4 regions of the Pseudomonas sp. SG20052 genome follow, and region 2 is predicted to be linked to each of the others. Evidence: predicted binding sites of a transcription regulator. Region 2 holds the regulator's gene; each other region holds the start of a gene.

Region 1 (7,363 bases), 2.1 Mb from region 2:
CGCGATCCGTTGCAACTGGTCGAGCTGATTCGCCATCAACGCCTCAGCCATGCATTTTTACCGCCAGCACTGTTGAGCATTCTGCCGCTGGATCAGCTGCAGGTCCTGGATCATGTAATGACCGGCGGTGATGTCTGCGAACCCTACGTTATCGAGCAGCTCACCCGTCAGGGCAATCTCTACAACCTCTATGGCCCGACCGAAGCCACGGTGCTTATTACCGCGCGCCAACTGCGCGCTGGCGACAGCAACCGCACCCTCGGGTCGCCGATTGCCAACAGCCAGGTGCTGATTCTCGATGAGGCTTTTCAGCCGGTGGCCGAGCAGGTCGTCGGTGAGTTGTACATTGTCGGGCCGGGGGTGTGCCTGGGTTATCTGAACAACCCGCAGCAGACTGCCGAACGTTACCTGGACATGAACTTGCCAGACGGCCAGCGCCTGCGCGCCTACCGTACCGGCGATATGGCGAAATGGACCGGCGACGGTATCGAGCTGTGTGGACGGCGGGACAATCAGGTGAAAATCCGCGGCTTTCGCGTCGAGCCGGAAGAGATCGAACGCTGCCTGCGCGACAGTCAGTTGTACCGCCAGGTGGCGGTGGTTATCGACAGCCAACGGCGGATTCTGGCGTTCCTCGCACAACCTCAGGAGAACCAAACGGGCGCCGCGCGCGAAGCCTTGAAGGCTCATGCGATGCAGTTTTTGCCGGACTACATGCAACCCATCGCCTGGACTGAATTGCCGAGCATGCCGTTCGCCAGTAACGGCAAAGTCGACCGTAAAGCGCTGCTGGCGATGCCGGTGAATGTTGCCGAAAACACGACACGGCGCTTGCCCGCCAGCGCCGATGAAGCGCTGTTGCTGGAGATCTGGGCTGAGCTGCTGGAGTTGCCGGCCAGCGATATTTCGACCGACGAAAGTTTCTTCAATCTGGGCGGCCACTCGATTCTGTTGTCACGGATGTTGCTGCGATTGCGTGAAGAATTCGGCCGCAGCATCTCGATCAATCGCTTCATTGAATTGCCGACTATTGCGAAGCTGGCGACATTGGTGCGCGGCTCCGGCACCGAGGAAGTCCTGAGCGCGCAAGCACTGGCGGATGCCTTTCGCGAGCTGGATATTCAGCCGCTGCCCATCAGCCGCATGGGCGATGTGCACAAGGTGATCGTCACCGGCGCAAACAGTTTTGTCGGTGTGCACATCGTCGAAGCGTTGCTGGCGTGGGGCGTCACTGAAGTGGCCTGCCTGGTGCGCGATGGCGGTGGGCAATCGGCGGCTGAGCGCTTCGCTCATGCGTTGCGGGAAAACCGTCTGGAGCACCTGGACCTGAGTCGGGTGCAGGTTTACGCGGCAGACATCACTCGCCCGGCGTTGGGGCTTGATGCGCACGTTTACGAGCGCCTCGATCGAGAGTTCGGCGCGCTGGTGCACAACGCCGCCAACGTCAATCACGTGCTCGATTACGAGTCGCTGGCGCGGGACAACGTCGAGCCGATTTTCGAATGCCTGCGGCTGTGCGAGGGGCGCAGCAAGAAGATCTTCAATTTTGTCTCCACGCTGTCGGCGTCCAGCACGATTGCCGACGATGGCCGAGTGCTGGAATTACCCGCAGCGCAGACACCGCCGATCTACATCAAGAACGGCTACAACCTGTCCAAGTGGGTCGGCGAACGGATCCTCGAACGAGCGCGTGAACGTGGGGTGCGGGTCAATCTTTATCGCCCCGGCAACATCAGCTTCAACAGCCTCTCCGGCGTCTGTCAGCCGCACAAAAACCGCTTGATGCTGATGCTCAAGGGCTCGATCCAGCTCGGCCAGGTGCCGGAGTTTTCGCTGAATTTCGACCTGATGCCGGTGGACTTTCTCGCTCGCTTCATTGGCTTCCATGCCAGCCGTTATTCGTCTGAAAAAGCGGTGTTCAACCTGCACAACCCCGAGCCCCTGAGTTGGGACGATTACGTCGCGTCATTCCGTGAGGCGGGCCGGGAGTTCTCCATGGTCAGCGTCGCCGACTGGCAACAGCAACTGGGTCGGGTCGACAGCGACAACGCGCTGTTCGGCGTACTCGGTTTCTACCTCAACGGCTTCGAGGAAGACATCGGCGACATCTCGATGATCGGCCACGACAACGCCCAGGCCGGCGTTCGGCAGATGGGCGCGCACTACCCGGAAAAATCACCCGCACTGCTGCGTCGCGGTTGCGACTACCTCAAAGAAATCAATTTCATCTGATTCATTCAAACCCAATGGAGCAAGACCATGAACAATCTGCAACCCGATACCCTGATCAAAAACCCGCAAGGCTGCCATGTCGTGTCCTCGGTGGAGGTGCCGGCGGATGCCGCGCAGGTCTGGGCGGTGGTCGGCAACTTTGCCGGCTTCGATCAGTTCATTCCGGCGCTGTCGCACATCGAGATGACGGGCGAAGGCGTGTCGTCGCTGCGCAAGAAATTTTTCAAGGACGGCAACCTGGTGGTCGAGCAACTCAACTCCCGGGATGACCAGGCGTTGAACATCACGTGGACGACCATTTACAACACACTGGGCGTGGCCAATTTGTGGGCGGCAATGAGTGTTGAACCGCTGGGTGCGAACACGTCACGGGCGACCTGGACCATCATTGCCGAACCGGCGCAGGGAGGTGCCGAGGCGTTGCCGGGGTTCAAGGATTTCGTGCAGGGCTTTGCGGATGACGCGATGAATAATGTGTTGAAGCTGTTTGTGTAGAGCTTTGGTTCAGCGGTGACTTTTCTACCGCTATCGCGGGCAAGCCTCGCTTCTACAGGGTTTTCCATGCCCTGTAGGAGCGAGGCTTGTCCGCGAAGAACGATAACGCAGTAGAACTGACCCGAATCAGATCTTGAAGCTATCGACCAATTGCTTCAACCGGTTCGCCTGCAACGACAACGCATCACAATCCTTCAACGTTTCATTGAGGTTCGCCACGCTCTGCTGGTTCAACAAGTTGATCTGGTTGACGTCGACATTGAGGGTTTCCACTACCGCCGTCTGCTCTTCGGTCGCCGCGGCCACCGACTGGTTCATGCCGTCGATTTCGCCGATGCGCTGCGTCACGCTGACCAATCGCAGGCCCGCCTGATTCGCCACTTCGACACTCTCTTCACTGGAGACCTGACTGGCATTCATGGTCGTCACTGCTTCGCGAGAACCGATCTGCAGCGAGGTGATCATCTTGTGGATCTCTTCCGCCGACTCCTGTGTGCGATGCGCCAGGTTGCGCACTTCGTCCGCCACGACCGCAAAACCACGACCGGCTTCACCGGCACGCGCCGCTTCGATGGCGGCGTTGAGCGCCAGCAAGTTGGTCTGCTGGGAGATGCCTTTGATCACATCCAGAATGTGCCCGATGTTGTCAGTGCTGGCGTTCAGGGTTTCGATCTGGGTGCAGGACAGGCTGATTTTCTGCGACAACTCAGTCATGGCCAGGATGGTTTTCTCTACTACCTGACGACCATCATCCGCCTGCTCGCTTGCACCGCTTGCATGCTGCGAAGCATCGGCAGCATTGCGGGCGATTTCCTGGGTGGCGGCACCCAATTGGTTGATGGCGGCAGCCACGCTGTTGGTGCGCGCGCTTTGCTCATCGGAGCCGACGATCGAAGCGTTGGACGATGCCATTACGCGCTGCGACAAATCGTGGACCTGGCGGGTCGCCGAGGACACTTCGGAAATCGATGCGTGAATCCGCTCCACGAACTGGTTGAACGAACCACCCAACTCGCCGAACTCATCTTTGCTTTCCACGGCCAGACGACGGGTCAGGTCGCCCTCGCCCTGGGCGATGTCCTGCATCGCGCGGCCCATGGTGGTCAGCGGACGCATCAGCACGTTGATCAGCAGGCTCAACAGCACGGCAATCACACTGACGGCGATGAACATTGCAATCAACGCCGAAGTGCGGAATTGACTCAGTGGTGCGTAGGCCTTGTCCTTGTCGATCGACAGACCGATGTACCACTCGGCATTCGGCAAACCGCTCACCGGGGTGAACGAGAGGATGCGGTCCTGCTTGTTCAGGGTGACGTCCTGATTGCCCTTGTCGATGCGCACGCCAGAGTTTGGATAAATGTCCTTCAGGTTTTTCATCACCTGGTCTTTGTCTGGGCTGACGATCACCTGACCGTCGGCACTGACCAGGAACGCGTGGCCGATGCCACCGAAGTCCACCGAGTTGATGATCTTTACCAGGGTCTCCAGGCTCAGATCACCGCCGACCACGCCGAGCAATTCACCGTTCTTTTTCACCGGCATGGCGATGGTCACCACCAACCCACCGACGGCGGCCATGTACGGCGGCGTCAGCATGGTCTTGTCGGCAGCCACGGCTTGTTTGTACCAGGGACGCTGACGCGGATCGTAACCGTCCGGCATCTTCGCGTCAGGGCGTTGGGTGAACACGCCGTTGGCCTGGCCGACGTAAGTGAACTGGAAGTTCGAGGTGAAGGCCGGTTGATCAACCAGTCCGGGAAGGTCCGCATTGGCGCCTTGATGAGCGACGTTCTGGGCGAGGTTTTCCAGCACCAGCACACGGCCGCTCATCCAGTTCTGCACGCTGCTGGCGGTCAGATCACCAGCTTGCTGGACGGAGGACTCGAGGTTTTGCCGGATGGTGTTTCGCTGCAGATAGTCGTTGTACAAAGTGAACAACGCAAAAGCCAGCACCACGACGCCAGAGGCGGCCAGAAGGATTTTATGGCTGAACTTGAGATTCATTTCATGGGACTTCTTATGCAAAAAGTGGGGATGCGTTCCAGGTGCAACATTCCATGTAACAGCGCAGGCGGAATTCTTCGGTCGCGCTACTTTGGTGCACGCATGTCTCACTAGTCTTTCGGCACTAGTCGGAGAAATCTTAGGGGTTTGTATGAAATGACCGACATTCCCGCCGAACGGCGCTCTAGAGCCGTTGGAGCTCGATGCGCTTATTGGACATCAACACTGGGCAAGGGTGTGGCGCAGAAGTGGCATGACTCGCAGGGGATGATGACCTGACGTTTTTAGGAGCCAAAACGACAGAACCCCTGTCTGCGTTAGCAGACAGGGGTTTCGGAATTCAATCTTGACGATGACCTACTCTCACATGGGGAAACCCCACACTACCATCGGCGATGCATCGTTTCACTGCTGAGTTCGGGATGGGATCAGGTGGTTCCAATGCTCTATGGTCGTCAAGAAATTCTGTGACCAGCCCGTTACAGTCGTAACGTGCCAGCAAAATTGGTGACTTCTACTAAAACAAAACCCCTACCTGCATACGCAGATAGGGGTTTCGGAATTTAATCTTGACGATGACCTACTCTCACATGGGGAAACCCCACACTACCATCGGCGATGCATCGTTTCACTGCTGAGTTCGGGATGGGATCAGGTGGTTCCAATGCTCTATGGTCGTCAAGAAATTCGGTAGCCAGGTCGCTTGCCTTACGGCGCACGCTCCAGCGAATGGGTATGTGATAGATCTCGGTGTTTGTGAACAATCGAACTTTCGGTTCATTTCGTCTTCACACACCGCAATCTGGTGCCCTTTCAGGTCAGCAAATTGCTTGGGTGTTATATGGTCAAGCCTCACGGGCAATTAGTATTGGTTAGCTCAACGCCTCACAGCGCTTACACACCCAACCTATCAACGTCGTAGTCTTCGACGGCCCTTCAGGGGACTCAAGGTCCCAGTGAGATCTCATCTTGAGGCTAGTTTCCCGCTTAGATGCTTTCAGCGGTTATCTATTCCGAACATAGCTACCCGGCAATGCCACTGGCGTGACAACCGGAACACCAGAGGTTCGTCCACTCCGGTCCTCTCGTACTAGGAGCAGCCCCTCTCAAATCTCAAACGTCCACGGCAGATAGGGACCGAACTGTCTCACGACGTTCTAAACCCAGCTCGCGTACCACTTTAAATGGCGAACAGCCATACCCTTGGGACCGGCTTCAGCCCCAGGATGTGATGAGCCGACATCGAGGTGCCAAACACCGCCGTCGATATGAACTCTTGGGCGGTATCAGCCTGTTATCCCCGGAGTACCTTTTATCCGTTGAGCGATGGCCCTTCCATACAGAACCACCGGATCACTAAGACCTACTTTCGTACCTGCTCGACGTGTCTGTCTCGCAGTCAAGCGCGCTTTTGCCTTTATACTCTACGACCGATTTCCGACCGGTCTGAGCGCACCTTCGTACTCCTCCGTTACTCTTTAGGAGGAGACCGCCCCAGTCAAACTACCCACCATACACTGTCCTCGATCCGGATAACGGACCTGAGTTAGAACCTCAAAGTTGCCAGGGTGGTATTTCAAGGTTGGCTCCACGCGAACTGGCGTCCACGCTTCAAAGCCTCCCACCTATCCTACACAAGCAAATTCAAAGTCCAGTGCAAAGCTATAGTAAAGGTTCACGGGGTCTTTCCGTCTAGCCGCGGATACACTGCATCTTCACAGCGATTTCAATTTCACTGAGTCTCGGGTGGAGACAGCGCCGCCATCGTTACGCCATTCGTGCAGGTCGGAACTTACCCGACAAGGAATTTCGCTACCTTAGGACCGTTATAGTTACGGCCGCCGTTTACCGGGGCTTCGATCAAGAGCTTCGCGTTAGCTAACCCCATCAATTAACCTTCCGGCACCGGGCAGGCGTCACACCCTATACGTCCACTTTCGTGTTTGCAGAGTGCTGTGTTTTTAATAAACAGTCGCAGCGGCCTGGTATCTTCGACCGGCATGGGCTTACGCAGTAAATGCTTCACCCTCACCGGCGCACCTTCTCCCGAAGTTACGGTGCCATTTTGCCTAGTTCCTTCACCCGAGTTCTCTCAAGCGCCTTGGTATTCTCTACCCAACCACCTGTGTCGGTTTGGGGTACGGTTCCTGGTTACCTGAAGCTTAGAAGCTTTTCTTGGAAGCATGGCATCAACCACTTCGTGTTCTAAAAGAACACTCGTCATCAGCTCTCGGCCTTAGAATCCCGGATTTACCTAAGATTCCAGCCTACCACCTTAAACTTGGACAACCAACGCCAAGCTGGCCTAGCCTTCTCCGTCCCTCCATCGCAATAACCAGAAGTACAGGAATATTAACCTGTTTTCCATCGACTACGCTTTTCAGCCTCGCCTTAGGGACCGACTAACCCTGCGTCGATTAACGTTGCGCAGGAAACCTTGGTCTTTCGGCGTGGGTGTTTTTCACACCCATTGTCGTTACTCATGTCAGCATTCGCACTTCTGATACCTCCAGCAAGCTTCTCAACTCACCTTCACAGGCTTACAGAACGCTCCTCTACCGCATCACCTAAGTGATACCCGTAGCTTCGGTGTATGGTTTGAGCCCCGTTACATCTTCCGCGCAGGCCG
Region 2 (7,363 bases):
AGCCAGCGCTTGAGGTAGAACAATGGCAGTGCCTTGTCCCGCACGATCACCACTTCCTGGCCGTCCACCACGTTGGTGCGCGACAGGTCGAGGTGGAAGATTTCGTTGACGTTCACCAGCGGGAACGCGAACGCCTGGTTGCCGAGCATGACCATCAGCGTCGGCATGATCGCCAGGGTCAACGGGACCTTGATGACGATCTTCGAGCCTTTGCCCTTGGTCGAATAAATATTGATGGTGCCGTTGAGCTGGGCGATTTTGGTTTTCACCACGTCCATGCCCACGCCGCGTCCGGAGACATCGGAAATTTCGGTCTTGGTCGAAAAACCCGGCGCAAAGATCAGGTTGAAGCAGTCGGACTCGCTGAGGCGATCCGCGGCATCCTTGTCCATCAGCCCTTTCTTCACGGCAATGCCGCGCAGAACATCGGCGTCCATGCCCTTGCCGTCATCGGAGATGGACAGCAGGATGTGGTCGCCTTCCTGTTCTGCGGACAGGATCACCTTGCCGCTGCGAGGTTTGCCCATCGCTTCGCGCTCGGCCGGCTCTTCAATGCCGTGGTCGACCGAGTTGCGCACCAAGTGGACCAGCGGGTCGGCCAGGGCCTCGACGAGGTTCTTGTCGAGGTCGGTTTCTTCGCCGACCAACTCCAGGTTGATCTCTTTCTTGAGCTGGCGAGCCAGGTCGCGAACGAGGCGCGGGAAGCGCCCGAAAACTTTCTTGATCGGTTGCATCCGGGTCTTCATGACCGCGGTCTGCAGGTCGGCCGTGACCACGTCGAGGTTCGACACAGCCTTGGACATGGCTTCGTCGCCGCTGTTGAGGCCCAGACGGACCAAGCGGTTACGCACCAATACCAGTTCGCCGACCATGTTCATGATTTCGTCGAGACGCGCGGTATCAACCCGCACGGTGGTCTCGGCTTCACTGGCCGGTTTTTCCGGTGGCGGCGCGGACGGTGCGCGGGCTGGAGCCGGTGCAGCGGCAGCCGCCGGTTTCGGCGCTTCGGCTTTCGGCTCGGGAGTCTTGGCAACCGGTTTCGGTGCAGCAGCCTTGGCGGCTGGAGCAGCCACCGCAGCACCTGTGCCGACTTCAGTGAATTTGCCTTTGCCATGCAATTCGTCGAGCAGCGACTCGAACTCGTGATCGGAGATCAGATCACCACTGGCCGCTTTCGCGGTTGGCGCAGCCGAGGCGGGTACGGCGGCAATGGCCGACTCCAGCGCGTCCACCGCAAAGTTGCCCTTGCCGTGCAACTGGTCAAGCAGTGCTTCGAATTCGTCGTCGGTAATATCAGAGCTGTCGCCGGCCGCTTTCGGAGCAGCCGGTGCAGTGGACGGTGCCACCGCGTCGACGGCGAACTGGCCTTTGCCATGCAGTTGATCGAGCAACGACTCGAACTCGGCATCGGTGATTTCGTCGCCGGCCGCCGAATCGGCAGCCGCCACTGGAGCAACCGCCGGCGCTTCGGCTTGAGCCTTGACGGCGTTCAGCGAGTCCAGCAATTGCTCGAATTCGTTATCAGTGATGTCGCCCGACTCTTCAGCAGCAGGTGCTTCGACCACTTCAGCAACCGGTGCAGATTCATCAGCCGTTTGCGGCTCGGCCAGACGGGCCAGTGCCGCGAGCAATTCAGGCGTGGCAGCCGTAATCGGGCTGCGTTCGCGGACCTCGGTGAACATGCTGTTCACCGCATCCAGCGCTTCGAGAACCACGTCCATCAGTTCCGAGTCGACGCGACGCTCACCCTTGCGCAGGATGTCGAACACGTTCTCGGCGATGTGACAGCACTCCACCAGCTCGTTGAGCTGGAGGAAGCCGGCGCCCCCTTTTACAGTGTGAAAACCGCGAAAAATTGCATTGAGCAAGTCCGCATCATCCGGTCGGCTTTCAAGCTCGACCAGCTGTTCGGACAGTTGCTCTAGAATCTCGCCGGCCTCAACCAGGAAATCCTGAAGGATCTCTTCATCGGCGCCGAAGCTCATTAAGGGGGTGCTCCTGAGGTCTAAAAACCTAAAAAACCTAAAATGCTAAAACTCTAAAATCCTAGGCTGGATAACAAATCGTCCACATCGTCCTGACCGGACACAACGTCTTCTCTTTTATCGGCATGAATCTGCGGACCTTCACCCTGAGAGAGATGTTTTTGCGGATCTTTTTCAGCGAGCATCGCTTCACGGTCATGTTCGATACCCGCAAAGCGGTCTACCTGACTGGCCATGAGCACAAGCTTGAGCAGGTTGCTTTCAACTTCGGTGACCAATTGGGTCACGCGTTTGATCACCTGACCGGTGAGGTCCTGGTAATCCTGGGCCAGCAATATGTCGTTGAGGTTGCTCGACACCGTGCGATTGTCTTCGCTGCTGCGTGTCAGGAAACCGTCGACTCGCCGGGCCAGTTCGCGAAACTCTTCAGCCCCGACTTCGCGACGCATGAAGCGCCCCCAGTCGGCGCTCAATGCCTGAGCTTCATTGCTCAGGCCATTGACCAGCGGCGTGGCGTTTTCCACCAGGTCCATGGTGCGGTTGGCCGCAGCCTCGGTCAGCTTGACCACATACCCCAGGCGCTCGGTGGCGTCCGTGATCTGCGACACTTCCTCGGCTTGCGGCATGTTCGGGTCAATCTGGAAATTGACGATCGCGCTATGCAGCTCGCGAGTGAGCTTGCCCACTTCCTGGTACAGGCCGCGGTCACGGGTCTGATTGAGCTCATGGATCAGTTGCACAGCGTCGCCGAACCTGCCCTTTTCAAGGCTTTCGACCAGTTCGACCGCGTGTTTTTTCAGGGTCGATTCAAAATCGCCCTGTGAAGATTCTTTGTGGTCCATAGCTCCCCCGTGGCGCAGTTTCTCAACCGATGCGTTCGAAAATCTTCTCGATTTTGTCTTTCAACGCCTGGGCCGTGAAGGGTTTCACCACATAGCCGTTTACACCGGCCTGGGCTGCTTCAATGATCTGCTCGCGCTTGGCTTCAGCGGTCACCATCAGCACTGGCAGGTGCTTGAGTTTTTCATCGGCGCGCACGTGACGCAGCAGGTCGATACCGGTCATGCCCGGCATGTTCCAGTCCGTTACCAGAAAGTCGATGCTGCCGCTGTTGAGAACCGGAATGGCGGTAATTCCATCGTCAGCCTCGACGGTGTTGGTGAACCCCAGATCGCGCAGCAGGTTCTTGATGATCCGCCGCATCGTTGAGAAGTCATCAACGATGAGGATTTTCATGTTCTTGTCCAATTCGACCTCCAAGCAGTCTTAAACGCGCCCAGCACCTGGACGCGCCATTTCAATCAATCCGGCAATGCACTCGATGACTGTCTGGAGCACAACAGATCGCGACCGGTGCAGTTCAACACCCCACCGGCCTCGTTCGCAGTGTCCCCACACTGCCTTCAGCGCGCTCGCCACTCCCCCAAACGCCCCCGCAAACGGGCCGCGCACTGGCTATGTAACTGGCTGACCCGCGATTCGCTGACCCCCAGGACCTCACCGATTTCCTTGAGGTTCAGCTCTTCGTCGTAGTACAGCGCCAACACCAGTCGCTCACGCTCCGGCAAATTGGCAATCGCGTCCGCCAGCGCGGCCTGGAAGCGTTCATCTTCCAGATCGCGTGACGGCTCCAGATGTGCACTCGCGCCATCCTCGTGCAGCCCTTCGTGTTCGCCGTCCTGCAACAGATCGTCGAAACTGAATAACCGGCTGCCCAGGGTGTCGTTCAAAATCCCGTAATAATCGTCGAGACTCAATTGGAGTTCGGCCGCAACTTCATGATCTTTAGCGTCACGACCTGTTTTAGCTTCAATCGAGCGAATTGCGTCACTGACCATGCGGGTATTGCGGTGAACCGAGCGTGGCGCCCAGTCACCCTTGCGCACTTCATCGAGCATCGCGCCGCGGATTCGAATGCCCGCGTACGTCTCGAAACTCGCGCCTTTGCTGGCGTCATATTTGGTCGATACTTCCAGCAGGCCGATCATCCCGGCCTGGATCAGGTCTTCAACCTGAACACTGGCCGGCAGACGGGCCAGCAAGTGGTAAGCAATGCGTTTGACCAGTGGCGCGTAACGCTCGATCAGCTCGTACTGCGCGTCACGTGCCGACTTCTTGTAGAGGTTGTAGCCACTGGCTGTCATAGGACGGGTCCTGCGGTCTGTTGCACGAGGCGCTCAACGAAAAACTCCAGGTGCCCACGCGGGTTGGCAGGCAGCGGCCAGGTGTCGACCTTCTGCGCGATGGCCTTGAACGCCAGGGCGCACTTGGAACGCGGGAAGGCTTCGTAGACGGCACGCTGTTTCTGCACGGCCTTGCGCACGCTTTCGTCGTAAGGCACCGCGCCGACGTATTGTAAGGCGACGTCAAGGAAGCGGTCCGTGACCTTGGTCAACTTGGCGAACAGGTTGCGACCTTCCTGCGGGCTCTGGGCCATGTTGGCCAGGACGCGGAAGCGGTTCATGCCGTAATCGCGGTTCAGCAGCTTGATCAGCGCGTAGGCGTCGGTGATCGAGGTCGGCTCGTCGCACACCACCAGCAAGACCTCTTGCGCTGCGCGGACGAAACTGACTACCGAGTCACCAATACCTGCAGCGGTGTCGATCACCAAGACATCGAGGTTGTCGCCGATATCGCTGAAGGCCTGGATCAGGCCGGCGTGTTGAGCCGGGCTCAGATGAACCATGCTCTGTGTGCCGGACGCGGCCGGGACAATGCGAATACCGCCGGGGCCCTGCAACAGAACGTCGCGCAGCTCACAGCGGCCTTCGATCACGTCGGCCAGGGTACGTTTGGGTGTCAGCCCCAAGAGGACGTCGACGTTCGCCAGCCCCAGATCGGCGTCCAGCAGCATGACGCGCCGGCCGAGCTCAGCTAGAGCCAGGGACAAGTTCACTGACACGTTAGTCTTCCCGACGCCACCTTTGCCGCCGGTCACCGCGATCACCTGTACGGGATGCATGCTGCCCATGTTATTTCTTTACCTTGTCTTGCATAGACGGAGGCCACATTACTGGCTGCGCGCTCAATAACTGAACAATGCATGGCAGACCATCGATGTAGGTACAAAAACGGTTCATTAGCACCTCAGCCAACCTGCTTGGTCGGGCTGTGGTAAATATCAGCGAACATGTCAGCCATGGCTTCTTCGCTGGGTTCTTCTTGCATTTGCACGCTGACGGCACGACTGACCAACTGATGACGACGCGGCAGATGCAAATCATCCGGAATACGCGGGCCATCGGTCAGGTAAGCCACCGGCAATTCATGACTGATCGCCAGGCTCAACACCTCGCCCAGACTTGCCGTTTCATCCAGTTTAGTCAGGATGCAGCCAGCGAGCCCGCAGCGCTTGTAACTATGATAAGCGGCCGTTAGAACCTGTTTCTGGCTGGTGGTTGCCAGAACCAGATAATTTTTTGACTTGATGCCCCGTCCGGCCAGGCTTTCGAGCTGCATGCGCAGGGCTGGATCGCTGGCCTGGAGGCCGGCGGTATCGATCAACACCACGCGCTTGCGCAGCAAGGGGTCCAGCGCCTGCACCAGAGATTGGCCCGGATCGACGTGGGTTACCGACACGTTGAGAATCCGGCCCAGGGTCTTCAATTGTTCCTGAGCACCGATACGGTAGCTGTCCATGCTCACCAGCGCGATGTTTTGCGCGCCGTATTTGAGCACGTAGCGGGCCGCGAGCTTGGCCAGGGTGGTGGTCTTGCCCATGCCGGCTGGGCCGACCATGGCAATCACGCCGCCCTCTTCCAGTGGTTCGACTTCCGGTGTGGCAATCATCCGTGCCAGGTGCGCCAGTAACATGCGCCAGGCCTGACGGGGTTCGTCAATGTCGGTAATCATCGCCAGCAAGTCGCGGGACAACGGGCCGGACAGGCCGATGCGTTGCAGGCGACGCCAAAGATTGGCCTGGGCTGGACGGCTGCCTTGCAGCTGATTCCAGGCCAGGGAGCCGAGTTGTACTTCCATCAATTCGCGCAGGCTGTTGAGTTCGAAACGCATCGAATCGAACGCCCGCGGATCGACGCCGCCAGCGGCAGGTGCCGGGGCTGGTGCCGAGCGACGAGGTTCGGCATACGTCGGCTCGATCAGCGGCTCGGCGGCGGTCAACGGCAGGCCGGCGAACAATTGGCGATTGGTGGTCTTGTCGCCTTCGGTTTCGCCTTCGCCACGCAGGCTCAATTCGGCCTGGGCGGTGACGATCCGCGACTGGGTCTTGCGCAGCTCATCCTCGAGTTCCATGTTCGGAACACGCGGGGCCAGCGCCGACAATTTGTAATCCAGGGCAGCCGTCAGCTCGACACCACCGGCGATCCGGCGATTGCCAATAATGGCGGCATCAGCGCCCAGCTCATCACGAACCAGTTTCATGGCCTGACGCATATCGGCGGCGAAAAAACGCTTAACTTGCATAAACCACTACCTCAGCCGTTGGGCCCTACTGTCGCAACGATGGTCACTTGCTTGTTGTCAGGAATTTCCTGGTAAGCCAACACATGCAAACCCGGCACTGCCAGTCGGCCGAATCGCGACAGCATCGCGCGAACCGGACCGGCTACCAGCAGAATCACCGGCTGACCTTGCATTTCCTGACGCTGCGCCGCATCGATCAACGAACGTTGCAGTTTCTCAGCCATGCTTGGCTCCAGCAGAACACCCTCTTCCGAGCCTTGTCCTGCCTTCTGAAGACTATTGAGCAATATCTGTTCCAACCTTGGCTCCAGCGTGATAACTGGTAGCTCGGAGTCAGTCCCTACAATGCTTTGGACGATTGCGCGGGATACGCCGACGCGCACCGCGGCCACCAAAGCGGCAGTATCTTGACTCTTGGCAGCATTGTTGGCGATGGCCTCGGCGATGCTGCGAATGTCCCGCACCGGCACCTGTTCGGCCAACAACGCTTGAAGCACCTTGAGCAACTGCGACAGCGAGACCACACCCGGCACCAGCTCTTCGGCCAGCTTCGGCGAGCTTTTGGCCAGCAATTGCATGAGTTGCTGGACTTCTTCGTGACCGATCAGTTCGCTGGAGTGTTTGTACAGAATCTGGTTCAAGTGCGTCGCCACGACCGTACTGGCGTCCACCACGGTGTAACCCAGCGATTGCGCCTGGGCACGCTGGCTGATTTCGATCCAGACCGCTTCCAGGCCAAAAGCCGGATCTTTGGCGGTTATGCCGTTGAGCGTGCCGTAGACCTGCCCCGGGTTGATCGCCAGTTCGCGATCCGGGTAAATCTCGGCTTCTGCCAGGATCACGCCCATCAGGGTCAGGCGGTAAGCACTCGGGGCCAGGTCGAGGTTGTCACGAATGTGCACAGTCGGCATCAGGAAGCCCAGGTCCTGGGACAGCTTCTTGCGCACGCCCTTGAT
Region 3 (7,363 bases), 1.7 Mb from region 2:
CTCTGCTCCTGGGTCGCGGTGGTGATCGCCGCAAATTGCTGGCCCGCCGAGCGGCTTTGCTCATCGATCCGCGCCAGGGCCGAGGCCACGTTGGCGTTGCGTGACAAACCTTCCTGCATCAGCACATTGCCTTGTTCCATGGTGCTGATCGCATTGCCGGTTTCCTGCTGGATGCTTTGAATCATCCCGGAAATTTCGTCAGTGGCCTGACGTGTACGCGAAGCCAGGTTACGCACCTCGTCGGCCACCACCGCAAAACCACGACCTTGCTCACCGGCGCGGGCCGCTTCGATGGCCGCGTTCAGCGCCAGCAGGTTGGTTTGATCGGCGATCGAGGTAATCACCCCGACGATGCCGCCGATTTCCTGGGAGCGCTGCCCCAAGGTATTGATCACGATGGCGGTGCTGTTCAACGCGCCAGCGATTTGCTCCAGCGACGAGGACGCCTCGTCCATCGAGGTACGACCGATCTGGGTTTGCTGTGCGTTTTCCTGCGCCAGACGCTGGGTGCTGCCCATGTTGTCGGCAATGTTCAGCGAGGTTGCGCTGAATTCTTCCACGGCACCGGCCATGCTGGTGATTTCGCCCGACTGCTGCTCCATCCCTTCATAGGCACCGCCGGACAGACCGGACAACGCCTGTGCACGGCTGTTGACCTCGACCGAGGCCTTGCGAATGTGCTCGACCATGGTCGACAAGGCCTGGCTCATCTGGTTGAAGGCACGGGCCAGCTGACCGATTTCGTCGTTGCTCGACACGCTCAGGCGCACGCTCAAATCACCGGCGCCCAGGGCTTCTGCCTGACGCACCAGATCACCCAGCGGCGCAAGTTTGCTGCGCAGCAGCCAGACCGCCGAGCCGACGGCGATCAACGTCGCCAGCAGACTGCCGATCGCCAGTTGAATGCCGACGCTCCAGGTCACGGCGCTGATTTCGGCTTTCGGCATGCTTGCCACCACCGACCATGGGCCGCCTTCAAACGGCACGGCCACGCTGTAGAAGTCTTCGGACTTGTCGCTCCAGAAATCACCCTTGCCCGGGGTTTCCGCCAGATCGACGATGGCCGGGACTGCTTGATCCAGCGCTTGCACACCCGCAATCGGCACCAACCACTTCTTCTGCTCATCGAGCAGCGCCAGCGAGCCGGTCTGGCCGATGCGGAAGCGTTTGAGGTTCTCAAACTGTGCGTTCTGCGCGTCGGTGTAATCGAATCCTACGAACAGCACGGCAATCACCTTACCGCTGCTGTCGCGTACAGGCGTGTACTGCGTCATGTAGGAACGGTCGAACAGCAAGGCGCGGCCGACATAACTCTGCCCCGCCATCAAGCGTGCATAGGCCGGGTGAGCGTGGTCCAGCAGGGTGCCGATGGCCCGGTTGCCGTCCTGCTTGGTCAAGGACGTGCTGACGCGGATGAAATCTTCACCGCTGCGCACAAACACCGTCGCAACGCCCGCGGTCATCTGCTTGAACTCGTCGACTTCCTTGAAGTTGTTGTTCAACACTTCGCTGCCCAGGTGCAGGCCCGGGGTCTGCGTACCCGCCACGGCCACCGGTTCGTCCGGGTGCACGCTCACGCCGGCGCTGAAGCGCTTCTCGAACAGACCGGCCAGACGCTGAGTGCTTTCACGCAACGTGCCGTGAAAGGTACTCAACTGATCGGCCAGCAACCGGGCTTCACTGGCCAGGTGCTCTTCGCGGGTGGCGAGGTTGGCGGAGTCCAGCGAACGCAGGGCGAACACGGTACTGCCAGTGATGACGATCGCCAGTATCACGGCAAGCGCAAGACCAAGCTGTGAGGCGATCCGAGCACGAGGTTGAGACATGACAGCTCCTGGCCAAGTGACCGGATCATCCTGATCACGATGCACACTCAGCAAAATTCTAATTAGAGGAATTACAGGGGACCTGCACGAAGGTCCCACCTGCAGATTTTCGGCGGCAAACCTGAATACTTGAGTAAATAGCCAGGATATGGCTCAAGGCCTCTATTGCTGGGGCTTCATCGATTCAGCTCAAGCGCTCGACATCCGGTAAATCCATGGCCCGGACCTCGCCTTGCAGAAAGTCGCTGAGGCGGCGCAAACGTTCACCTCCCGGGCGGGTTTTCGGCCAGACGAGGTAATAATGCTCACCGCTGGCGACAGCCGTCGGCCACGGCAAACTCAGACGACCCTGCGCGACATCTTCCGCCACCATCAGCAAATCCCCCATGGACACGCCATAGCCTCGGGCCGCCGCGATCATGCCCAACTCCAGCGTGTCGAAAACTTGCCCGCCCTTGAGCGAGACCTGATCCGACAGCCCCATGCGCTCCAGCCAACTGCGCCAGTCACGACGATCTGGCGTTGGGTGCAGCAGCTCTGCGCTGGCCAGGCGTGCGACGTCCCAGGGCTGGTCCTTCAGCAGGTTCGGCGCGCCGACCGGGATCAGTTCTTCCGGGAACAGCAACGTCGCCTCCCAGTCCGGAGGGAAACGCCCGTTACTGAGGATGACGGCGCAGTCGAAGGGTTCGTGGTTGAAGTCCACGGTGTCGATGTCCATCCAGGCACTGGTCAATTGCACTTCGTTGCCCGGTTGCAGGTGCCGGAAGCGACTCAGGCGCGCCAGCAGCCAACGCATGGTCAACGTCGACGGGGCTTTCATGCGCAAGATGTCGTCTTCGGCGCGCAAGGTATTGCAGGCGCGTTCGAGCGCGGTGAAACCTTCACGGATGCCAGGCAGGATCAACCGCGCCGACTCGGTCAGTTGCAGGTTGCGCCCGCTGCGGTGAAACAGCCGGCAGGCGAAATGATCTTCGAGGGTACGAATGTGTCGACTGACCGCACTTTGGGTGATCGACAATTCTTCAGCGGCGCGGGTAAACGAGCTATGCCGCGCCGCCGCTTCGAATGCGCGCAGGGCATACAAGGGAGGAAGACGACGGGACATTGGGAAAGCTCCTATAGCGCTGTTCCGCCACGTTAGCAGAAACTTGCCAGCATGAGTCTGACTCATGCCACCCATCCTTTTTATCCCTTTGTGAAAACCCCGCAGAGCGCCGAGAATCGGCTCTCTCCTGTTTACTCCGATAACCGAGGCGTGATGACCATGCAGCATCCAGCACGTACCGAACTCCGGGCCATCCTGCGGCTGGCGGGGCCGTTGATTGCCTCGCAGTTGGCGCACATGCTGATGGTCCTCACCGACACCTTGATGATGGCGCGCCTGAGTCCCGAAGCGCTGGCCGGTGGCGGCCTGGGCGCGGCAACGTATTCGTTCGTGTCGATCTTCTGCATCGGCGTGATCGCAGCGGTCGGCACCCTGGTGGCGATCCGTCAGGGCGCAGGCGATATCGTCGGTGCCGCGCGCCTGACCCAGGCCGGCTTGTGGCTGGCGTGGTTGATGGCGCTGGTGGCCGGCCTGCTGCTGTGGAATCTGAAACCGGTGCTGCTGCTGTTTGGCCAGACCGAAACCAACGTCCAGGCTGCCGGGCAGTTCCTGCTGATCCTGCCGTTCGCCCTGCCCGGCTACCTGAGCTTCATGGCCCTGCGCGGTTTCACCAGCGCCATCGGCCGGGCGACCCCGGTGATGGTCATCAGCCTCGGCGGCACCGTGGCCAACTTCTTGCTCAACTACGCGTTGATCACCGGGATGTTCGGCTTGCCGAAAATGGGCCTGGTGGGCATCGGGCTGGTCACGGCGATCGTCGCCAACCTGATGGCCTTGGCGCTGGCGCTGCACATCCGTCGGCATCCGGCTTACGATGCGTATCCGCTGCGCCAGGGTCTGTCGCGGCCTAACCGCCAGTACCTGAAAGAGCTGTGGCGTCTCGGCCTGCCCATCGGCGGCACCTACGCAGTGGAAGTCGGGTTGTTTGCATTCGCTGCGCTGTGCATGGGCACCATGGGCAGTACGCAACTGGCGGCGCACCAGATCGCCCTGCAGATTGTTTCGGTGGCGTTCATGATTCCGGCGGGGCTTTCTTACGCGATCACCATGCGCATCGGTCAGCACTATGGCGCCGGGCAATTACTGGATGCACGGTTGGCTGGACGGGTCGGCATTGCCTTCGGCGCGGCGGCGATGCTGGGTTTTGCCATGGTCTTCTGGTTCCTGCCGAATCAGTTGATCGGCTTGTTCCTGGACCACAACGACCCGGCCTTTCGAGACGTCTTCAACCTGGCTGTGAGCCTGCTGGCGGTGGCGGCATGGTTCGAGCTGTTCGACGGCACCCAAACCATCGCCATGGGCTGCATCCGCGGGCTCAAGGATGCCAAGACCACGTTCCTGGTCGGACTGGGTTGCTATTGGCTGATCGGTGCGCCGGCGGCGTGGTGGATGGCGTTCAACTTGAACTGGGGGCCGACAGGCGTCTGGTGGGGATTGGCGCTGGGCCTGGCGTGCGCGGCGGTGAGCCTGACGCTGGCGTTTGAGTGGAAGATGAAAGGGATGATTCGGCGCGAGCCGTCAGTACAGCGTTTCGAAGTCCCTCAGACAGACTGAGATCCCCTGTAGGAGCGAGGCTTGCCCGCGAAGGCGTCACATCAGTCGACATCTTTGTTAACTGACACGACGCCTTCGCGGGCAAGCCTCGCTCCTACAGGGGCGGGGTTAGCTCACGATTTCGAGGGCAGGCTGCTGGCTGCTGCCAAACGTCAGATACTCAACCAACTCCGCCAACGGCAGCGGCTTGCTGATCAGATACCCCTGCACCTGATCGCAACCAAACCCGCGCAACAACTCCAGCTGCTCCGCCGTCTCCACGCCTTCGGCCACCACTTCAAGGTTGAGGTTGTGCGCCAGGTTGATCATCGCGTGGACCAGTTTGCGATTCTCTTCCCGCTCTTCCATGCCGCCGACAAAGCTCTTGTCGACCTTGAGCAAGGCAATCGGCAGGCTGTTGAGGTGCACGAAGGACGAGAACCCGGTGCCGAAATCATCCAGTGAGAAGCGCACGCCCAGGCGCCCGAGGGCGTCCATGGTCTGTTTGACCAAGTCGCTGCGGCGCATGACCGCAGTTTCGGTCAGTTCGAATTCCAGCCATTGCGCCTCGACGCCGCGCTCGGCGATCAACCGGCTCAGGGTCGACAACAACTGGCTGTCCTGAAACTGCCGGAACGACAGGTTGATCGCCATGTGCAGCGCCGGCAAACCACGCTCGCGCAATGCCTGCATGTCCCGCAGGGCCCGGGAAATCACCCAGTAACCGAGCGGTACGATCAAACCGCTTTGCTCGGCCAGCGGCACGAACTCGCTGGGCGCCAGCAAACCGCGCTCGGCATGCCGCCAGCGCACCAGGGCTTCGAGGCCGACGATCTGGCCGTCCTCAAGGTTCAGGCGCGGCTGGTAATGCAACTCCAGTTCGTCACGGCGCAACGCCCTACGCAGCTCGCTTTCGAGGTCGGCCATGCTTCGGGCATTGCGGTTGATGCGTTCGTTGAAGATATGAAAGGTGCAGCCCTGAGTGCTCTTGGCTTGCTGCATGGCGATGTGCGCGTGCCACATCAGCGGGTCGGCGCCGGCCTGGGCCCGGGCGTGGGCGATGCCCAGGCTGGAACCGATCAACAGGCTTTCGCCGTCGACCCAGTAAGGTTCGGCCAGGGCTTCGGTGATGCGCTCGGCCATCCATTCGGCGCGCTGAGGCGCGCGGCGGGTGTCGATCAGCAAGGCGAATTCATCGCTGCCAAGGCGCGCCAGTTGATCGCCGGCCTCAAGCTGGCTTTTCAGCCGCGCAACCACTTGCAGGATCAACCGGTCGCCGGCCTGGTGGCCGAGGGCATCGTTGGCGTGACGGAAGTTGTCGAGATCAAGGTGACCGAGGGCCAGGCCACGGCCGTCGTTTTCCGCCAGACGCGCGGCCAGCAAGGTCTGGAAGCCCTGACGGTTGGCGATGCCAGTCAGCGGGTCTTGCTCGGCCAGGCGTTGCAGGGTGTTTTCCAGCAAGCCACGTTCGCGCACATGCCGCAGGCACCGGCGCAGCATGCCGGCATCGAGATGGTCGCGCACCAGCCAGTCGCTCACACCATCGGGCGACGTCAGGGGCTCGTGCTCGAGCAGCAACACTGTCGGCAAGCTGCATCGGCCTGGCAGAGGCTGAAGTGCTGGAATGGTCAACAACACCGCGTTGCGGTTGTCATCGAACAGACTGCTGACCGACTCCCAGCTCGGCGCGCTGATAAGCACGGCCGAGCTCCCCATCGGAGCCAGACACTCGCGCAACAACGCTGCCCACACCGGCTCTTCGGCCAGTAGCAGCAAACGCAAGGGTTCGACAGGCGTAGACAAGCTAGCTCCCTAGACTCTGCAAAGATGTAGGCGACGGGCATTATGCCGCGCCTGTAACCAATGACCAAATGACATCAGTTATCAAACGTGAGTTTGTGTCTGGAATACGAACATTAGCCGCTAATTCACCGCGCATCCTGCTTGAAAGTATCAAAACCGGCAAATAGAGATAGCGTGGTGCGTCACAAGTCGGAGAGAGCAGCACAATTCGCTGAGCCTGTTAAAATGCCGGCCCATTTCACAAACGACTCCCTGATTTCGTATGTCCCGACTCAATCCCCGGCAGCAAGAAGCCGTGAGCTACGTCGGCGGCCCTCTTTTGGTGCTCGCCGGCGCCGGCTCCGGCAAGACCAGCGTGATCACCCGCAAAATTGCGCATCTGATCCAGAACTGCGGCATCCGCGCCCAGTACATCGTCGCCATGACCTTCACCAACAAGGCCGCGCGCGAGATGAAGGAACGGGTCGGCACCCTGCTCAAGGGCGGCGAAGGCCGTGGTCTGACGGTGTGCACCTTCCACAACCTGGGCTTGAACATCATCCGCAAGGAACATGTTCGCCTGGGCTACAAGCCGGGCTTCTCGATCTTTGACGAAACCGACGTCAAAGCCTTGATGACCGACATCATGCAGAAGGAATACTCGGGCGACGACGGCGTCGACGAGATCAAGAACATGATCGGCTCGTGGAAAAACGACCTGATCCTGCCGCCCGAAGCCCTGGAAAACGCGCGCAATCCCAAGGAACAGACCGCCGCCATCGTCTACACCCACTATCAGCGTACGCTCAAGGCGTTCAACGCGGTGGACTTCGACGACTTGATCCTGCTGCCGGTGAAGCTGTTCCAGGAACACGCCGACATCCTCGAAAAATGGCAGAACAAAGTCCGCTACCTGCTGGTGGACGAATACCAGGACACCAACGCCAGCCAGTATTTGCTGGTGAAACTGCTGATCGGTACGCGTAACCAGTTCACCGTGGTCGGCGACGATGACCAGTCGATCTACGCCTGGCGCGGCGCCCGTCCGGAAAACCTGATGCTGCTCAAGGACGATTACCCGTCCCTGAAAGTCGTCATGCTCGAGCAAAACTACCGC
Region 4 (7,363 bases), 2.6 Mb from region 2:
GCTGGAGCGCGAAGCGCTCCCCGGCATTCTTCCAGTCACACCGCATTTGCAGGTTTTACGACTGCTTCGCAGCCGAGCGGGAGCAAGCTCCCTCGCCACAAAGGCCCGACACCCTTCAAAACTTGATGAAATGCTTGCGGTAGTGCTGCAACTCGGCGATGGATTCGCGGATGTCGTCCAGGGCCAGGTGGGTGCTGCCTTTCTTGAAGCTGTCGCGCACGTCCGGTGCCCAGCGTGCGGCGAGCTCTTTCAGGGTCGACACGTCGAGGTTGCGGTAGTGGAAGTAGCTTTCCAGGGATTTCATGTGGGTATAAAGGAAGCGACGGTCCTGACAGATGCTGTTGCCACAGATCGGCGACTTGCCCTTTGGCACCCATTTCTCCAGGAAGGCAATGGTCTCGGCCTCGGCTTCGGCCATGCTGATGCGGCTGTCGCGCACCCGTTGGGTCAGGCCCGAGCCGCCGTGTTGACGGGTGTTCCACTCGTCCATGCCGGCGAGGATCTCGTCGCTGTGGTGAATAGCGATCACCGGCCCTTCGGCCAAGGTGTTCAGGTCACTGTCGGTGACAATGGTCGCCATTTCGATGATGACGTCGGTATCAGGGTTCAGACCGGTCATTTCCAGGTCGATCCAGATCAGATTCTGCGGGTTTTGCATGTGTCGGCTCCTAGGCAATGCTGCGCAGTTTAGCCTAGGGCGGCGCCCGGGCGTGCTAAACTCGCGGCCGTTTTACCTAATCGCTGCATTCTTGATACGGAACACCCATGGCCAAACGCCAACTCAATCGTCGTCAAAACTGGCGCATCGAAAAGATCCAAGGTGAACGCGCTGCCCGCGCCGCCAAACGCGAGTCCTCGGCTGTCGAGGCACTTGAGGGCGGCGACCTGGGTCCGGAACAGACGGGCCTGGTGATCGCGCACTTCGGTGTGCAGGTCGAAGTCGAAGCCCTTGAGGGCGAACTGGCCGGCGAAGTGTTCCGCTGCCATTTGCGCGCCAACCTGCCGGCGCTGGTGACCGGTGATCAGGTGGTCTGGCGTGCCGGCAACCAAGGCATCGGGGTAATCGTGGCGCAACTGCCGCGTAAAACCGAACTTTGCCGTCCGGACAGCCGTGGCCAGCTCAAGCCCGTTGCAGCCAACGTCGATATGATCGTCATCGTCTTCGCCCCGCTGCCCGAGCCGCACGCGAACCTGATCGACCGTTACCTGGTCGCTGCTGAGCACGCCGGGATTCGTCCGCTGCTGCTGCTCAACAAGTTCGACCTGATCGACGAGCAGAACGCCCCGGCGCTGAATGCCTTGCTGGCGGTTTACCGCACGCTGGGTTACCCGGTGCTGGAGGTCTCGGCGCACCACGGCAACGGCATGGAACAGCTGCAGAAGCAGCTGGACGGACGCATCAGCGTATTCGTCGGCCAGTCCGGCGTCGGCAAGTCCTCGCTGGTCAACAGCCTGCTGCCGGAAGTCGAAGCCCGTGTCGGCCCGCTGTCCGAGCTGTCCGGCCAGGGCACCCACACCACCACGACCGCGCGGTTGTTCCACTTCCCCGGTGGCGGTGAGTTGATTGACTCCCCGGGTATCCGCGAATTCGGTCTGGGTCACGTCAGCCGTGCCGACGTCGAAGCCGGTTTCATCGAGTTCAACGACTTGATCGGCACCTGCCGCTTCCGCGACTGCAAGCACGACCGCGAGCCGGGTTGCGCCTTGCTCAAGGCGCTGGAAGAGGGTCGCGTGCAGCAGCAGCGGATGAACAGCTATCGCTCGATCATCGCCAGTTTGCCGGAAACCAGTTATTAAGTAGCCGTGATCATGTTCGTGATGCCACGAACATGATCCATGGGCGGCCGTTACCGCAGAAATGGATATGTACACCGCCCTCCCCCCGTCGCCTGACACAAAGCCTTCGCGAGCAGGCTCGCTCCCACAGGGCCATGTCCACGCTAAAAATGCAGTGACGTCCAAACCCGTGAAAGACGCACAAAAAAGCCGACATCTCTGTCGGCTTGATTGTTATGGGTCACTGCTTCGGCGGTTCCGCCGGGTTCGGTGCCGGGTCTTCGAAGATATTCAATCGCTCACGAAGCTCATGGGCCGGCAGCGGTTGTTTATCCGCCGGCAATGCGTTCGGATCGATCGGCGTGGCCGGCACTTCGCCCGGACCGCCCTGCCCTTGCGTTGGCGCAGGTGCCGGTTCAACGCCTTGCGAACCTTCGATGGCGCGTTGGGCCTTTTTGGTCAGCACCACGATGTCGATCCGGCGATTGACCGGGTTGAACGGGTTCTCGCGATCGAACAGCGCCGACGAGGCATAACCGACCACCCGCGCCACTTGCTGATCCGGATAGCTGCCGGCGACCAGGGCACGGCGGGCGGCGTTGGCACGGTTGGCCGAGAGTTCCCAGTTACCAAAATCACCGGTGCCCGAGTACGGCTTGGCATCGGTGTGGCCGCTGATGCTGATCTTGTTCGGCACCGCTTTGATGGTGTCGGCCATGGCCAGCAGGATGTCTTCGAAATACGGTTTCAGACGCGCTGAGCCTGAGTCGAACATAGGCCGGTTTTCCGCGTCCATGATCTGGATGCGCAAGCCGTCCTGTGTGATTTCGAACAGGATCTGGTCCTTGAATTTTTGCAGCTGCGGGTTCTCATCGACCTTGTTCTGCAATTCTTGCAGCAACAGTTCCAGGCGTTCCTTCTCCACCTGTTCGGCCATGCCTTCGACCTGGTCGGTGTCGACGGTGACTCGGTCAGGCTGCGGCTGAGACTTCACCTCAGGGTTGAGGGTGTTCTCCGGCGCCAGGGTCGGGGAGCCGCCCAGATCGATGATGTATGGCGTGCCGCTTTCAGAAAAACCGACCGGGTCCTTGAAGTAACCGGCGATGGCAATCTTCTGTTCCGGCGTGGCGGTGGACAACAACCACAGCACCAGGAAGAACGCCATCATCGCCGTCGCGAAGTCAGCGAAGGCGATTTTCCAGGAGCCCCCGTGATGTCCGGCCGCGTATTTTTTTACGCGTTTGATGATTATCGGCTGGTTGTTTTCCATGACTTAGCGACCGCGAACCGCTTGTTCCAGCTCAGCGAAGCTAGGACGGTGCGCCGGGTACAGAACCTTGCGGCCGAATTCCACTGCCAGCGATGGCGGCATGCCGGAAGCCGAAGCAACCAGCGAAGCCTTGATGGCTTCGTAGACGTTCAGCTCTTCCTTGGCTTCGTGGGCCAGGGCATGGGCCAGCGGGCCGAAGAAGCCGTAGGCGGCGAGAATACCGAAGAAAGTACCTACCAGTGCCGCACCCACGTGTAAGCCGATCATTTTCTGATCGCTTTCACCCAGGGAGGCCATGGTCACCACGATACCCAATACGGCCGCGACAATACCGAAGCCAGGCATGGCGTCGGCGATGCCGTTCACGGCGTGGGACGGGTGATCGAGGTCTTCCTTGAGGCTGGTCAGTTCCATGTCGAACAGACCTTCGAGCTCATGGGGCGCCATGTTGCCGGAGGACATGATGCGCAGGTAATCGCAGATGTAGGCGGTCATGCGGTCATCTTTCAGAACCGCAGGGTACTTGGCGAAGATCGGGCTCGCGGCGGCGTCTTCGATGTCGCCTTCGATCGCCATCATGCCTTCGCGGCGGCTCTTGTTGAGGATCTCGTAGATCAGGCCCAGCACTTCCAGATAGAACGTGTGGTTGAAGCGCGAACTGAACATTCCCAGCGCTTTCTTGAGAACGAGTTTGAACATGTGACCTGGGTTGGCCTGCAGGAATGCACCGAGGGCCGCACCACCGATAATCAACACCTCGAAAGGTTGAATCAGGGCGGCAATCTTGCCGTGGGAAAGCACGTATCCGCCGAGCACGCTCGCGAATACGACGATGATGCCGATTATTTTAGCCATAGGTAGGAGAGCACTTACTGAGTCGGGTTCAAGGTCATATTCGGAAGTTAAAAAATCTCTTCTTCTACTTATCGGCAAAACTGCGCCAGACTATAGCCAGTTCAAGCGAAAAGCTAATTTAGCCCTCTCTGGGCATAGGTAATGCAGACGATGATCACGTCCAACCATGGCTAACGAAACGAACACCCCTATCCCAAAACCAACCACTCTTGAAGGCTGGGTCAAGCTTCTCGATGGCGTGCGTCTGCCGGTTCCGCAAGACAGTCACGACCGTGTCTGCAAGGCCCTCGCCGACAACCGCAGCTCGATTCGCGACATCGCCGAATTGTTGCAGGACAGCCCGGCCCTGGCCTTGAGCGTGATTCGTGAAGCCAATCGTCATACCCACGGCAGCATGACCGACCCGGCAGAAAACCTTGAGGTGGCGATCAATCGTCTCGGGTTGAAACGCACCGAGGAATTGCTCGCCCGGTTGCCTGCCGAACCGCAATCACAGATCCCGGTGGCGTTGCGTCAGATACAGATGATCAGCCAGCACGCGACCCAACAGGCCAACGGTTTTTTTGCCGCTCGCCTGGCGCGGCTCTGGCAGGACATCCACTGGGGCAGCCTGCTGTTTCTCTCGCCGCTCTGGCCGATGGCGTTGACTCATCCGCAGTTGCTCGAAGAATGGGAACTGCGGGTCATTCATAAAGGCGAGTCAGCGCGCAAAGTCGAAAAGGACCTGTTCGGCGTTCGCCTGCTGGACATCTGCCAGGCGCTGGTGGACATCTGGCGCCTGCCGATCTGGGTGCAGCAAGGTTATCGCCTGCTGCTCAACGAGCAGCGCGAACTGGTCAAAGTCCTGCGCATTGCCCGGGACAGCGAGCATCCCTTGCGCCAGCAAAACCGCCTCGATGACGATCCGACCTTGCGTCGCTGGCTCAACCAACCGGCCAATACCGTGTTGCTGGCCAATGGGCTGGCACTGTCGGCGCAACAGGCCTGGGACAGCCCGCACAGCGAGCGCTGGCAATACCTGACCAGCCTTTACCTGCAAATGCCGATGAGCGACGTGCAGCAGCAACTGCATCAACAAGCCGTGAACAGCGCGCACCAGCATGCCATGCCGGACATCTGGCACCCCGCAGTAGCGTTGATCTGGCCCTCGGGCGTGAACCGCATTCACGCCGGGTTGCTGCCGGCACCAGCGCCGACCACCGAAAACCTGACGGCATGGCGTAAACAATGTGCTGAACTGCTGGTTGAGCCGAGCCGCTTCACCAATGCGATGCACTTGACCACGTCGGCCCGGGACGCACTGGTCGCATGCGGTATGCGTCGAGTGATGATATTGATGGCTGACCGCACCCACGCCAATTTGCGTGCGCATCAAACGGCCGGGCTGGCGAAGGAAGCGGCGGGGCTAAACCTGGTCGTGAGTCAGAGCACTGTGCTGCAACGGTTGCTCTCGCAACAGGCCCAGGTGCGATTGACCCCGGCCAACAACGCCCAGTTCTCGGCGCTGCTACCCGCCAGCCTGCGTGCGCAGTTTCGCGGCGAACACCTGCTGCTGCGCTCGCTGGTCAACAATGGTCGGGTGATCATGGTCGTTGTGGCGGATCAGGGCGGCGGGCCGTTCTCGGAAATCACCGTGCAAGCCTTCGGCAAAACCGCGCAGTGCATTGAAAAGGCACTCCATAGCTTTAGCCAGCGCGGTCAATGAATGCTGCGCTACAATCCTCCCTTTTGTGCTCTGGAGACCTCACATGTCTGACTTCTCTGGCTTGGCGCTGGTCATCGAGCCGAGCGACTTGCTCCCTCGCCTCGAGTCCCGCGAACTGATTCTGGTGGACCTGACCAGCAGTGCCCGCTACACCGAAGGGCATATTCCCGGTGCACGCTTTGTCGATCCCAAACGCACACAACTCGGCCAGGCGCCTGCGCCTGGGCTGATGCCGCCGCAAGCGGCACTCGAAACGTTGTTCGGTGAGTTGGGACATAACGCCAATGCCACCTACGTGGTCTATGACGACGAAGGCGGCGGCTGGGCCGGGCGCTTTATCTGGCTGCTCGATGTCATCGGCCATCGCAACTACCACTATCTCGACGGCGGCCTGACAGCCTGGCTGGCAGAAGGCATGCCCATGTCGATCCAGATCCCGGCCCCCGCTGGCGGCCCGATTGCGTTGACCCTGCACGACGAGCCGACCGCCACCCGCGAATACCTGCAAAGCCGTCTCGGTGCCGCCGACCTGGCGATCTGGGACGCGCGTGGCCCACTGGAATACTCCGGCGAGAAAGTCCTGGCAGCCAAGGCCGGGCACATTCCCGGCGCGGTGAATTTCGAATGGACGGCCGGCATGGATCAAGCGCGCAACCTGCGCATCCGCACGGACATGCCGCAGATCCTGGAACAACTCGGTATCACCAAAGACAAAGAAGTCATTACCCACTGCCAGACTCACCATCGCTCTGGCTTCACTTATCTGGTGGCCAAATCCCTCGGTTATCCGCGGGTCAAAGGCTACGCCGGCTCCTGGGGCGAATGGGGCAACCACCCCGATACGCCCGTAGAGATTTAAGGTTTTTAAGGACAGTCCATGAATAAGCGTTTGTTTATCCTCAGCCAATACCTGCTGCCTCACCACTTGCTCTCGCGACTGGCCGGCTGCATTGCCGAATGCCGCGTGCGTTGGTTCAAGAATGCCTTTACCGCCTGGTTCGCCAAGCGCTATCAGGTGGACATGTCCCAGGCGCTGGTCGAAGACCTGACGGCTTACGAGCACTTCAACGCGTTCTTCACCCGCGCCTTGAAAGACGGCGCTCGCCCGCTCGATGAAACCCCGGGCGCCATTCTCAGCCCGGCCGACGGTGCGGTCAGCCAACTCGGCCCGATCGAACATGGCCGCGTGTTCCAGGCCAAGGGCCACAGTTTCAGCGTGCTGGAATTGCTGGGCGGTGATGCCGCCAATGCTGCGCCGTTCATGGGCGGCGACTTTGCGACGATTTACCTGTCGCCGAAAGACTACCACCGCGTGCACATGCCGCTGGCCGGCACCCTGCGCGAGATGGTCTACATCCCGGGCCGGATTTTCTCGGTCAACCAGACCACCGCCGAAAACGTGCCGGAACTGTTTGCCCGCAACGAACGTGTGGCGTGCATTTTCGACACCGAGCGCGGGCCGATGGCCGTGGTGCTGGTGGGCGCGATGATCGTGGCGTCGATTGAAACCGTGTGGGCCGGACTGGTGACGCCGCCGAAACGCGAGCTGAAAACCTTCCGTTACGACGAAGCCGCCCGCGCGCCAATCCATCTGGAAAAAGGTGCGGAACTGGGTCGCTTCAAGCTGGGTTCGACCGCTGTGGTGCTGTTCGGGCCGGATCAAGTGAAGTGGGTTGAAGGGCTCGGCGCCCTGTCGCCAGTACAAATGGGCCAGGCGCTGGGCCTGCCAGCAGCCTGATTGGCTAATCCGCCCCGTC

What was found. Region 2 encodes FliA, which starts transcription of late flagellar genes. Its sites were predicted from a motif close to CTAAAGTTTNNNNNNNNNNNGCCGNTAA; they were not measured.
Region 1: RHP74_RS00745 (methyl-accepting chemotaxis protein) is a predicted target of FliA. The motif match lies at 4,850-4,877, and genes of this name have one in related genera.
Region 3: RHP74_RS30345 (methyl-accepting chemotaxis protein) is a predicted target of FliA. The motif match lies at 1,933-1,960, and genes of this name have one in related genera.
Region 4: motA (flagellar motor stator protein MotA) is a predicted target of FliA. The motif match lies at 3,970-3,997, and genes of this name have one in related genera.

The regions. Positions count from the first base shown of each region.
Region 1 covers NZ_CP134498.1:149,547-156,909, reverse strand. Annotated here, with positions in the region: gene RHP74_RS00755 (non-ribosomal peptide synthetase) at 1-2,232, shown strand, start outside; gene RHP74_RS00750 (SRPBCC family protein) at 2,260-2,727, shown strand; gene RHP74_RS00745 (methyl-accepting chemotaxis protein) at 2,854-4,734, opposite strand; rRNA gene rrf (5S ribosomal RNA) at 5,079-5,194, opposite strand; rRNA gene rrf (5S ribosomal RNA) at 5,302-5,417, opposite strand; rRNA gene RHP74_RS00730 (23S ribosomal RNA) at 5,576-7,363, opposite strand, start outside.
Region 2 covers NZ_CP134498.1:4,872,191-4,879,553, forward strand. Annotated here, with positions in the region: gene RHP74_RS22400 (chemotaxis protein CheA) at 1-1,985, opposite strand, end outside; gene RHP74_RS22405 (protein phosphatase CheZ) at 2,039-2,827, opposite strand; gene RHP74_RS22410 (chemotaxis response regulator CheY) at 2,850-3,221, opposite strand; gene fliA (RNA polymerase sigma factor FliA) at 3,389-4,129, opposite strand; gene fleN (flagellar synthesis regulator FleN) at 4,126-4,956, opposite strand; gene flhF (flagellar biosynthesis protein FlhF) at 5,073-6,407, opposite strand; gene flhA (flagellar biosynthesis protein FlhA) at 6,419-7,363, opposite strand, start outside.
Region 3 covers NZ_CP134498.1:6,592,297-6,599,659, forward strand. Annotated here, with positions in the region: gene RHP74_RS30345 (methyl-accepting chemotaxis protein) at 1-1,826, opposite strand, end outside; gene RHP74_RS30350 (LysR substrate-binding domain-containing protein) at 2,011-2,931, opposite strand; gene RHP74_RS30355 (NorM family multidrug efflux MATE transporter) at 3,091-4,485, shown strand; gene RHP74_RS30360 (bifunctional diguanylate cyclase/phosphodiesterase) at 4,594-6,267, opposite strand; gene rep (DNA helicase Rep) at 6,530-7,363, shown strand, end outside.
Region 4 covers NZ_CP134498.1:645,980-653,342, reverse strand. Annotated here, with positions in the region: gene orn (oligoribonuclease) at 116-658, opposite strand; gene rsgA (small ribosomal subunit biogenesis GTPase RsgA) at 766-1,797, shown strand; gene motB (flagellar motor protein MotB) at 2,018-3,046, opposite strand; gene motA (flagellar motor stator protein MotA) at 3,050-3,901, opposite strand; gene RHP74_RS02930 (HDOD domain-containing protein) at 4,068-5,606, shown strand; gene RHP74_RS02925 (rhodanese-like domain-containing protein) at 5,650-6,465, shown strand; gene asd (archaetidylserine decarboxylase) at 6,484-7,344, shown strand.